2 regions of the Cupriavidus sp. F041 genome follow, and region 2 is predicted to be linked to the other one. Evidence: predicted binding sites of a transcription regulator. Region 2 holds the regulator's gene; the other holds the start of a gene.
The links. Region 2 encodes LexA, which represses DNA repair genes until DNA is damaged. Its sites were predicted from a motif close to ACTGTATNNNNATACAGT; they were not measured.
Positions count from the first base shown of each region.

Region 1: a site for LexA is predicted at 1,548-1,565, ahead of dinB (DNA polymerase IV). Genes of this name have one in related genera too.

Region 1 covers NZ_JBVASY010000002.1:1,358,138-1,363,969, reverse strand. The annotation lists gene ACZY0R_RS23530 (TonB-dependent receptor) at 1-1,503, shown strand, start outside; gene dinB (DNA polymerase IV) at 1,636-2,799, shown strand; gene ACZY0R_RS23520 (hypothetical protein) at 3,100-3,582, opposite strand; gene ACZY0R_RS23515 (hypothetical protein) at 3,900-4,439, shown strand; gene ACZY0R_RS23510 (hypothetical protein) at 4,461-4,682, shown strand; gene ACZY0R_RS23505 (helix-turn-helix domain-containing protein) at 4,967-5,347, shown strand; gene ACZY0R_RS23500 (cupin domain-containing protein) at 5,511-5,832, shown strand, end outside.
Region 2 covers NZ_JBVASY010000002.1:2,397,706-2,403,537, forward strand. The annotation lists gene priB (primosomal replication protein N) at 1-236, opposite strand, end outside; gene rpsF (30S ribosomal protein S6) at 311-685, opposite strand; gene ACZY0R_RS28390 (asparaginase) at 787-1,785, opposite strand; gene lexA (transcriptional repressor LexA) at 2,010-2,666, shown strand; gene ACZY0R_RS28400 (hypothetical protein) at 2,776-2,943, shown strand; tRNA gene ACZY0R_RS28405 (tRNA-His) at 3,112-3,187, shown strand; gene ACZY0R_RS28410 (hypothetical protein) at 3,388-3,663, opposite strand; gene ACZY0R_RS28415 (class I SAM-dependent methyltransferase) at 3,872-4,486, opposite strand; gene tnpA (IS66-like element accessory protein TnpA) at 4,573-5,046, shown strand; gene tnpB (IS66 family insertion sequence element accessory protein TnpB) at 5,046-5,399, shown strand; gene tnpC (IS66 family transposase) at 5,538-5,832, shown strand, end outside.

The sequences.
Region 1 (5,832 bases), 1.0 Mb from region 2:
CAGGGCGACCTGTTCCAGTCGGACATCTACAACATCGGCGGCAAGCTGGGCCTGCGCCTCACGCCCGAGCAGCGCGTGCAGCTTGCCGTGAGCCATTTCAATGCAAAGCAGGATACCGGCTACGCCTCCGACCCGTCGGTAGCCCGCCTGGCGCCGGGCAGCGTGCCCGCGCGCGCCATCAGCGGCCTGCAACTGGACGAGCAGAACCAGATCCGCAACACGCTGGTCAATCTCGAGTACGAACACAAGGACCTGGCGGGCAGCGCCGTCTCGTCGCAGCTCTACTACCGCGACTACTTCACCCGCTTTACACCGTTCGACGCACGCGCCGTCGCCACGCGCGGCGGCAATGTCGACCAGTCCATGCAGAACTCCGACGTGTTCGGCAGCCGGCTCACCATCAAGACGCCGCTGGACGGCGCCAAGCGCACCCGCCTGGTCTGGGGCCTGGACTTCGAGCAAGAACGCAGCGACATGCCGATCGATATCTTCGACCCCAAGGCCTACGACGCCAGCGGCGGCCGGGTCTTCAACAAGACCAGCACCCTCACCTATATGCCCCGGATCACCACGCGCAGCCTGGGCGGCTTTGGCCAGTTGCAGCACAAGTTCAACGAGCAGTGGTCGGCCGAGGGCGGGCTGCGCTACCAGTACGCGAACGCCCGCTTCAACGACTTCGTGCCACTGTCGCAATCCCGCGTGGCGCAGCCCGCCACGGTCAAGGGCGGCTCGGTCGACTACACCGCGCCGCTGGGCAATGCCGGCGTAGTCTACAAACCCGTGAAGGGGCACGAGGTCTATGCCTCGTTCAGCCAGGGCTTCAACCTGCCCGATATCGGCCTGCAAGTACGCAACGCGCGCGCCGGCTTCGATATCGGCTCCTCCGACCTCCAGCCGGTCAAGACCAACAACTATGAACTCGGCTGGCGCGGCGCCTTCGGCAATACGCTGACCTCGCTGGCAGTCTTCTACACCACCTCCGACCTGGGCGACGTGCAAAGCTTCAACAACGGCCTGATCCTGACCCGCACCGCCGAGCGCATCTACGGCGTGGAAGCCTCGGCCGACTACCTGTCCGACAATGAGCAATGGGGCACGGGCGGCACTTTCACCTGGATGCGCGGCCGCGAAACGCCGCAAGGCGGCGCCAGCCAGCAGATGAGCGGCTACCGCATTCCGCCGCTCAAGCTCACCGGCTACCTGCAATACCGCCCGACACCTGCATGGAGCAACCGGCTGCAGGCCACCTTCTTTGCCGGCCATGACTACCGGCTCAACGGCGTCGACAGTTTCGGCCGGCGCGACGTGGCCAGCTACACTACGCTGGACCTCATCAGCCGCTACCAGGTCAGCAAGAAAGACAGCGTCACGGTGGGGATCCAGAACCTGCTGAACCGCTACTACTACCCCCTCTACAGCCAGTTGCTGCGCAATAGCAATAACACTTCGCACTTGCCCGCTGCGGGCATCGTGCTAGCGGCGACCTACGTGCATCGCTGGTAGGCCCGCCGGGGCGCCGCAGGGATTCTTCTTGTAGAATTCGATATACTGTATATGCATACAGTAACCAAGGCGACCCGCCCCCGAGTTCTTTCTCGCGGCCGGGGCGCGTCGTCAACCCCGTTCGCTGACGCCATGTCATTTGCCCCCCGCCGCATCGCCCATCTGGATATGGACGCTTTCTATGCGTCCGTCGAGCTGTTGCGGTATCCGGAACTGCGCGGCATGCCCGTGGTGATCGGCGGCGGACGGAATGCGGTGCCCGAGACGCTTGAAGACGGAAGCCGGCGCTTTGCGCGCCTGCGCGACTATGCGGGACGTGGCGTCGTCACCACCTCGACTTACGAAGCGCGCGCGCTCGGCGTTTTTTCCGCCATGGGCATGATGAAGGCAGCCCAGCTCGCGCCTGACGCCATTCTGCTGCCCACCGACTTCGATTCGTACCGGCACTACTCCCGGCTCTTCAAGGCGGCCGTCTCCACGTTCACGAGCCAGGTCGAAGACCGGGGCATCGACGAGATCTACATCGATCTGAGCGATGTGCCAGGCGAGCCCGCCGATATCGGCAGCCGCATCAAGCAAGCGGTTCGCGAGGCCACGGGGCTGAGCTGCTCCATCTGCATCGCGCCCAATAAGCTCCTCGCCAAAATCGGATCCGAGCTGGACAAGCCCGATGGGCTTACCCTCCTGACGCCGGAAGACATCCCGCTGCGCATCTGGCCCCTACCGGTGCGCAAGGTCAACGGCATCGGCCCGAAAGCCACGGAGAAACTCGCCGCGCTCGGCATCGCCACCGTTGGCGACCTCGCCAGCGCCGACCTCGGGCTGCTGCAGGCCCATTTTGGCCGCAGCTATTCCGCGTGGCTCGCCGAGATCGCGCAAGGTCATGACGTACGCCCCGTGGTCATCAGCTCGGAGCCAAAGTCGATGAGCCGCGAAACCACTTTCGAGCGCGACCTGCATCCCCGCCACGATCGCCAGGCTCTCGGCGAAGTCTTTACCGGCCTGTGCCAGCGCCTCGCCGAAGACCTGCGCCGCAAGGGCTACGTCGGCCGCACCATCGGCGTCAAGCTGCGCTATGACGACTTCCACACCGTCACCCGCGACCTCAGCATGCCGGCCCCGACCGCCGACGCCACCCTGCTGCGGCGCGCCGCCACCGAATGTGTCAGACGCGTTCCGCTGAACCGGAAGATACGGCTGCTGGGCGTACGGGTGAGCGCGCTGACGCCAGCCGGCGAGCTGGAGTATGCGTCTGCGCCGGTCCAGGGAGAGTTGCCTTTCGGCGAAGACGAATAGCGGTCGCAGCCGATATTCAGGCCGTCTGATAGTACGAGCACGGGCCGCACTGGAAGGGGATGCACGCCCCCCGGCGCCTGTAGGACGGCAGCACGCTATGGCACGGACTTATCACCGACGTGACTGAGTGCAAGCGCTCGGAGGCGAAACTGCGGGAATTCGCGACGATTGATTTCCTGACGCAGCCATCTAGTTGATGGCATTTTCAGCCCTGACCCGGCCGGACGTTATAGGGCAGGCACGGCGGCAGCTGGTCCTGCCCTGGCTGCCGACGCTGCGTCGCTGACGACACCGGTTGCGTCAGTCTGCCGACTTCTTCCTGCCTCGCTGCTTCCCGGCGACACGCGCGCCGGACTCGTGAACCGCCCCGCTAGCGGAGCCGGTTGCCGTGCGCCTTCCGGTCGTCAGTACCTGCGCCTGTTTGGCGCCCTTGCCATATTTGCGCACCGATCGCACGCCCTCGACCTGCATCGGCAACTCAATGGCCGTCAGCAGGCGGTCGATGTCCTCGTTGCGCAAGTCCTTGACCAAGCGAGCCACCCGAATGGCCACGCCAGGCGGCAGGATCTCGTCATTCGAATGGACGGCAGCATCCTCCATGCTGCCGTCCAGCCACAGTCGAGGCAAGCCGAGCTTGGCCTCGATGTCGCGGGCAAGCCGTTCACCGATGCGCTTCTTTCCGGCCTTGCCTTCCGACGAAAAAACTCGGGAGAAATATGAGGGTTCGCGGTCGACTCGGTCCGCGAGGCGTGCAATCGAGCCTCCGAACTGTTTCTCCAGCACTTGGGCCAGGCGTTGTTCGCGCGTATCTTGGATGTCCATTACTCATTAAACCCGCGCATTACCTTAAGGTAAATTTTCTCCTGGTACTGTAAATTTAGTGACTAAAAGGTAATTTACGGAGCAAAAGGACCTTTCGCTCCCTTCTCAGCGCGATGGTTCGGCGGGGTCGACGCGACACTGATGCGGCAAGCCACGGGGGCGTCGGCACCTTGGCGGCTTCCGTGGATCGAGGACCGGGACTCACGGCCGGCAAGTCAGGATAGTTACCCATAAGACTTGTCTTTACATTTGCCTTTGGGTAAATTATCGGCGTTAACTTGAAGCGGCATCAGAACCCCGGCATTTCCATACCCAACGCCGGGCTGCATCGCGAGCGCCAGGGCTTGTGCCTGCGCCGGTTCGGCCCGGTCGCGACCCAGCGGGTCGACCCCGTATGCCGAGTCATGGAAGTCACGGCCTGGCACCACGCCAGCCCGGTCACGCCGCATTGCGCCGCGGCGCCAAATCCGCGCACCGACCTCGCTGACCTCAAGCACCCGCAGGCGAACGACCACGACAAAGGAAACCTCATGCTTATCGGACTTTGCGGCCGTCCCGGCTCCGGTCGGGACCTCGTCACCAGCTACCTGACTTCCGCGAACCACGCCTTCCCGACCGTCACGTTCGACGCCCCGCTGCGCCACATGATCCAGGCCTGCGCCGGCACCAGCGACGCGCAGTTCGGCACGGCCAGGCGCAACGATGTCGTTCCGGCGTTGGGGAAATCGCCGGCACAGTTGCTAGACGCCCTTCGCGAGTCCTGGATCCGCGCCCGCATGGATCCGGAAATGCTGGTCAAGTACTGTGCCGACGCTTAGGACCAGCGCGACGCCTGCGATGTGGTGGTACCCGACGTCGCCATCCATGCCGAGGCCGAGTTCATTCATGCGCGCGGCGGCCGGCTGATCCGGCTCGATTCGGAGCACGGGTACGGCGTTGAACCATTGATCCGGCCACAACTGTTCGACTTCCAACTGCGTGTCGGCGACAAATCCTCTGGCTTGTATGAGGAGCTGGATGCAATCGTGGGCAAAGAGGTGTTCGCGGAGGCTGGCGCGTGAAAGCCCAGCCCTTTCCCACGCCGGAACCGCCAGCAAGCTTTATTCGCAATTCGGTTAGCGCCTAGCTAACATGAAAGTGCAAGCAATCGCATTCAACACGTAAGCGGCGCAGGCTCCCAACCCTGCCCAGGCATGTTGTGATCGGCAATCCGCGCCGGGCACCGGCGCACCGGCGGTCGACACGGCTGCCGCCTCCGTGCCGGCGACTGGCGAGTGCGGTATCAGATCCAGCACGGCCCGATCGTGCTCGACGTGCCAGCCGTGCTCCTCTGGAGGTGCCAATCATGGTCAAGATTCAATTCATCGAACGCGACGGCCACCCCGAGTTCGCGGTGGTGCCCATTGAGGTATGGGAGCGCATCAAGCACCGGACCGAAGAGTGGGACGATGCCACGCTGCCCGGCCACACCAAGGCACGGGAAGACGGCTTTCGGATTCCCGCTGCCATACTGGACGCCGAACTCGCCGGCGACAACCCGATCAAGGCCTGGCGCGAATACCGCCGGATGACCCAGGACGCGCTGGCAACCGCGGCGGGACTCAGCAAGCCCTATCTCAGCCAGATTGAGAACCGCAAGCGCGATGGAAGCGTGGAAGTGTTTCAGAGTCTGGCGGAGGCACTGCACGTGCCGCTGGATGTGTTGGTTGAGCGGGAGGGAAAATGAAACGCGCCCTCCAGCCAGCTCCACATTACCGTTAGCCTGCATAGGAAATTGAGGCAATCGCGCTGGCCGTCACCGATGCCACCAATGGCAACTTCTGGACTCCGTCCAGTCCACTGACTATAACCAGTTCGGGGCTGAATCCGGTCCAAAGGAGGCGCAAACCATGAAGCCAGAACCGTTTGTCGTAACACCGAACGCCTATCCTCGTGCGCTCGATGTGGTGGGCGAGAAGATTACGATACTGGCATCAAATGCCGCCACGCAAGGCTATGAGATTTTCTTGCAGCAAGGCGATGAAGGCACCGGACCGCCACCGCACAGCCATGACTGGGACGAATCCTTCTATGTGGTCAAAGGCAGCGTCGAAATCAGCTACGGCGGCAATACCCTGGCCGCCACAGCTGGCACGCTCGTTCACCTGCCCGCAGGCACGATTCACAGCTTTCACTTTGGCCCGGGCGGCGGCGAAATGATCTCGGTCACAG
Region 2 (5,832 bases):
TTGCGGGCCAGGAATCCTTCGCAGTCGAGCACCGCGCCGAGCGGAGTCCGCTCAAGCCGCTGGCCGATCTGACCGATTCCCATGGCGGCGATGGCGAATTCCACCTGCCTGGGCGTTTGCGCCTCGACCGTCTCGCCCGCGTACTGCAAGATGCAGTTGACAACGGGGACCCCGGCCGGGGTGTAACGCAAGGCATCGCGTTCCGCGAGCGTTGCGCAGAGCCTTAACTGGTTCAACGCACTCTCCCGCACCGATGCCCGCACTTGCCGCCGCGGCGTTCAACGCCCACGGCAACCACAACAGTCCGCACTTAGGCGGCCTGGACTTCGCTGGTCTGTTGCGCGGCCTTGCGGGCTTCTTCGCGCTGCACTTCCTTCATCATCGGGGACGGTGCGGTTTCGGCCTTCTTGGTCTGAACGATGAGGTGGCGCAGCACCGCGTCGTTGAACTTGAACGCGTGTTCGAGTTCAGCCAGGGTTTCCTTGCCGCATTCGATGTTCAGGCAAACGTAGTGAGCCTTGGCCAGCTTCTGAATCATGTAGGCCATCTGACGGCGGCCCCAGTCTTCCACGCGGTGGATCTGGCCTTCCTGCGACGTGACCAGCGTCTTGTAACGCTCGATCATGGCCGGAACTTGTTCGCTCTGGTCCGGATGGACGATAAATACGATTTCGTAATGACGCATTGACGCTCCTTTTGGATAAGCCGCCCGGGCGCCATGTCCGGTGCAGCAAGGTTGGATAGCCTTAAAGTATAGCGTGCTTTTGCCTTCTGCAGCAAGCCGCCTTAGTTTTCAGCGAACAGCGCCTGCAACGCAGCGGGATCCGCAGCCAGTCCGGGCGTTGCCGCCAGGGCCAGCATCAGGAGCACGCGCGCCTTATATGGATTGAGATCGCCCGCGGAGACGAAGGCACCCGAAGCCGGCCGTGGAGGTGCCGGTATTGCCACATGCCCTGCCCCGGTGCGCGAACTACGCACCACGGCCACGCCCGCCCCGGCCGCTTCCACCAGCGCATCGACCAGCGACTGGTGAACCGACCCGTTGCCTGCGGCCGCCACGACCAGCCCCGCCACACCTGCCTGCGTGAGCGCATCCACCACCAACCGGCCGGGCTCCGCGTAACTGGCAAGGATCTCCACCTGCGGCCACTTGGATGGCACGGCCCAGGCCCGGTCCGGCAACAGTCGGGGCGCACGGACAAATCGCACGAGGTCGTCCTGCACAAAACCGATCGGGCCGGCCAGCGGCGACACAAAGGCGTTGACCGCTGACGTATGTCCCTTCACCACATCTCGCCCGGCATGGATTTCCTGATTAATCACCAGTAGCACGCCCTTGCCCGCCGCCCCTGCGCTCGCGGCTACCCGTACCGCGTCCAGCAGATTCAAGGGACCGTCAGCCGACAGAGAGGTGGAAGGTCGCATCGCCGCCGTCAGCACCACCGGCACCGTGCCCACACATGCCAGATGCAGCAGCGTTGCCGTCTCCTCCAGCGTATCGGTGCCATGGGTAATCACAATGCCCGCCACATCGGCCTGCGCGGACCAGAACGCAACGCGTTCAACCAACCGGGCCCAGAGGGCGAACGACATGTCCTTGCTATCCACCTGCGCCACCTGCTCCGCCTCGACGCGGGCCACGGCGCCGAGCGCCGGCACCGCATCAAGCAGCGCCGTCACAGGCACCGTGGCCGCCTGGTACTTCGCGCTGCTGGCAGCATTGGACGAAGAACCGGCAATGGTGCCACCGGTAGCAAGCACGACGACGCGAGGCAGGAGAGACATGGCGAGATAGCGATCGAAAGCCGGAAAGGTTAAGCAGCGAGCGAAGAATGAGGCTGCAAGTGCCGCGAATTGTAACGCCCAGGCTCGCGCCACACGGCACGGTGAGCCGCGCCCAACGCACCTGTCGATGCGCAGACTCCCAAAATTCCGCTTGCACTTCACTCGATACTGTATAAAATCACAGCATACTGTTTAAACATACAGTGCTTTCCAACACGGCGACCATGGCGACCCTGACACCGCGACAGCAGCAGATTTTCGACCTGATCCGCAGCAGCCTCCAGCACACGGGCTTTCCGCCCACACGCGCCGAGATCGCCGCCAAGTTCGGCTTCTCATCGCCCAATGCTGCCGAGGAACACTTGAGGGCCCTGGCCCGCAAGGGCGTAATCGAACTCACCCCAGGCGCCTCGCGCGGCATCCGGCTCAAGGTTTCGCGCAGCGACTCAGAGCTACCAGACCAATTCTCGCTGCCAATGGCCGGCGTGATGCAGCTGACACTGCCCCTGGTCGGGCGCGTCGCGGCCGGTAGCCCGATCCTTGCCGCAGAACACATCGACCGCCAATACCAGGTCGACGCTTCGGTATTTGACGTGCAACCTGATTACCTGCTCCGGGTACGTGGCCTGAGCATGCGGGACGCCGGCATCCTCGATGGCGATCTGCTTGCGGTCAAGCGTGCCAGCGAGGCCCCGAACGGCAAGATCGTCGTTGCGCGACTGGGAGACGACGTCACCGTCAAACGCCTCAACCGCCGCGGCGACTCGATCGAACTCATTGCGGAAAATCCCGATTTCCCCAGCATTATCGTGCGCCCCGGCCGCGAAGAATTCTCTCTGGAAGGTATCGCCGTCGGCTTGATCCGACCCAGCGGCTTCTGACGAGTGCGGCTGAGGCGGGCAAGCCCGTATCACGCCGACGCCCGATTGTGCCAACGCCGCCCGCTAGTCGGGCACCGCTAACTGTTGTTGCAAGTCACCAGGTGTAGCCATGCTGCAAGCCAACCGCCTCTCCGCCCGCCGCCCCGTCAAGCCCGTACCATTCCGCCAGTCCAAAGGCGTGCGTATCTACCAGGGTGCGCAACGACGCACCATGGTGGGCAGCATGGCAGCCATCTGCCGCATGCTTGAGTTGGAGGAGTCGGCCAAGCTTTCATAGTTGGGCTACGGCAGCACTCACTTGCGCACGTCGCAGTAACCGACCTAACCGGCTGACATCGCATAAGCCAGCACAGAGAAAAATTTGTGCACAGTACTAGCCATCCGCCTTTTGGTATTGTATGATCTTGTTCTTCGTTGCTCAGCAGCCAGCTGAACAACCTCTACGGTGGCTGTAGCTCAGTTGGTAGAGTCCAGGATTGTGATTCCTGTCGTCGTGGGTTCGAGTCCCATCAGCCACCCCAAGAATTTGTCTTGCAAAACAGCGCCTTAACCAAGGCGCTGTTTTCATTTGTGCATCCCAAAGCCAGGGTCCATTCCCCCCATCTTCCCACGGTGGGAATACTTGCTAACCGCCGGTGTCGGCACCACCACCTCGATCTAGCCTGCTTCAGCACACCCCTCCCCCGTTTCTTCCACGCAGCGACCTCCCCCAATCCCTTAGCTAGTCCGCAAGAGGAATTCCAAATTCGCCGCGCTCCAGATCTCGCTCAAATGCGACTGTCCACGAAATGCCGGTAGCGGCGGGATAGACTTGGACGTCTCCGCCAACTCGGGCGACAGTGATTTTTCGGGGGATATGACTCGACCCGCTGCCTTGCGAAATGCCCTCTTCCTCGCCCACCTCGAAGTCTTCTCGAACAAATCCATGCCGCGCGCAGGCGGATTCAAAGTCGCCGCGTTCATCCACGGGCAGTTCGTGGAACAGTTTTTGAACCATGGCTATCTCCCAGAGCCCGGCAAAATCCTAGCATGACGGCAAACCAGCGCGCATAGGGCGACTGCATCCACACCGGGCAGGAGCCATCGCCAATTGGCTCCGATACTCTCCAAAAAGCCTGAGCGTGGCGGGCACGGATGGCCTGCAGCCCCCGTTACACAAGTGGGTTCATGCGCGCGGAGAGACGATCGAAAGCCGCAGGCTTTGACTACGCGACGCCGGAACGCAACTGCATGGCCATGACACTCCAGGTGACCGCGTCCCGGCCCTGCGTATCCTTACGCTGACCGAGGTAGTAATCCACCAGGCCAAACTCTCGGCCGAGTTCCAGGGTTTCCTCGGCGGAAACATCGAACATCCGCCGGCCAATGGGAACTTGGCCATGCCGGAGTGACATGATGAATCGCCCGCCCGCGGCGAGCAGCTTCGCTACTGTTTTCATCGCGACGGGCCGCTCGTCCGCGTCCAGATGCATCCATACGGCGGCAAGCAGAATCAGATCGAACTGCTCTTGCCTGGATCGCATACCCACTAGGGATGGCACGTCATCCAGCCATTCGATGGGTAAATTCGAATGGATGCGCTGCCCTTCCTGACGCAATTCGCGAGTTGGCTCCACTGCCACGACGCGATGTCCAAGCCGCGCGAGCGCAGCCGCGTCACGGCCCGACCCAGCGCCGATATCCAGTATGTTGCTGTGCCTACGCGGAAATATGTGCAGTACATCTCGATGCACGTCCTCGAAGAGGAGGTTTTCGTACTGCACTGCCAATGCAACCGCATTGCTGCCATAGCCGGCAGTACTTTCCATTGGCTTGTTCATCTGTAAGCGCGATTTTCTCCGCACGTAGCGTTGACGCCCCGAAAGGCGCAGGATTGTGCCCACGATTTTTTTCGTGGGCACAATTCATGGACGATAGCGATTTTGACTTCCTGCCGCTGCGAGTGACCAATGTCGGCGCCAACGGGAAACGCAGCTACGACAGGCAGGGCAAGCGAAGATTGATCGAGGCTTGCCTTGAACCCGGCGTATCGGTTGCCAGCATGGCGATCCGAGCCCGGGTGAACACGAACCAATTGTGGCGCTGGGTCAAGCAGTACAAAGCAGAAAGACAAGGTGGTATTGACATGGATAGCGCCGTCGAAGGCGCGCCATCGGCCTTCGTTCCGGTAGTAGAGGTTCGCGGCGTACCTCCTCAAGCCCAGCGGTCACGGCCGGCATCGCCGGAATCGACATCTGTTCCCGTGCCGCAATCTTCATCTTCGCCACAATTGGCACGCCTGTCGGCACGGCTGCCAAACGGCGTAACCATCGAGCTCGAATGCACACCGAAAGATGGGACGCTCGTGAAGGCGATGATCGCGGCGCTGGGGGACACCTGATGTTCCGCCTCGACGCTGACCTGCGGGTCTATCTGCACCGCGAGCCTATCGACTTCCGGGCCGGCCTGAACAGTCTGGTGACGTTGGTCGAGCAGTCGATGCAACTCGATCCGTTCGCCCGGGCCGTCTTCGCGTTCCATAACCGCGGCCGCAATCGGGTCAAGCTTCTGCTCTATGACCGCTCCGGATTCTGGCTCCTGATGAAGCGTTTGGAAGCAGACCACTTCGCCTGGCCACGCCGCCAGCAGGCGGTGATGGAACTCACCACCGAGCAACTGCACTGGCTGCTTGAAGGTATCGACATCGAAGCCGTTCGCCGACACCCTTCGCGGCGCTACCGGCACGCGAGCTGAGTCAGCGTGAGGGAGGCCAGGGTGCGGGCTCTGGCCATAGGCTTCGCGAGGCGGCTGCTCGCCAGGGGATTGGCCGATACCATTGATATGGATTCGACGTAAACCTGTTGGCGATGCGATTGCACTATCGTGAATGGCATGCCTGCACATGACCTCATCCCTGATCTGCCGCCTGACGTCCAGGCCTATATCCGAGAACTCGAGAAGAAGAATCTGGATCTCGAGTCGCTAGCCCAGCAACTCTCGCAGCGTATCGAGCAGCTCGAAGAGCAGTTCCGCCTCGCGCAGCTCAAACGCTACGCGCCGAGCAGCGAGAAGCTCAAGGATCGGGTGTTTGACGAAGCCGAGCAGATCGCCGCGACAGAACCTGCTGGCGACGATCCCGATGACGCGTTCACGCTGCCCGATACGGGACTTCCGGAAGTCGATGAGT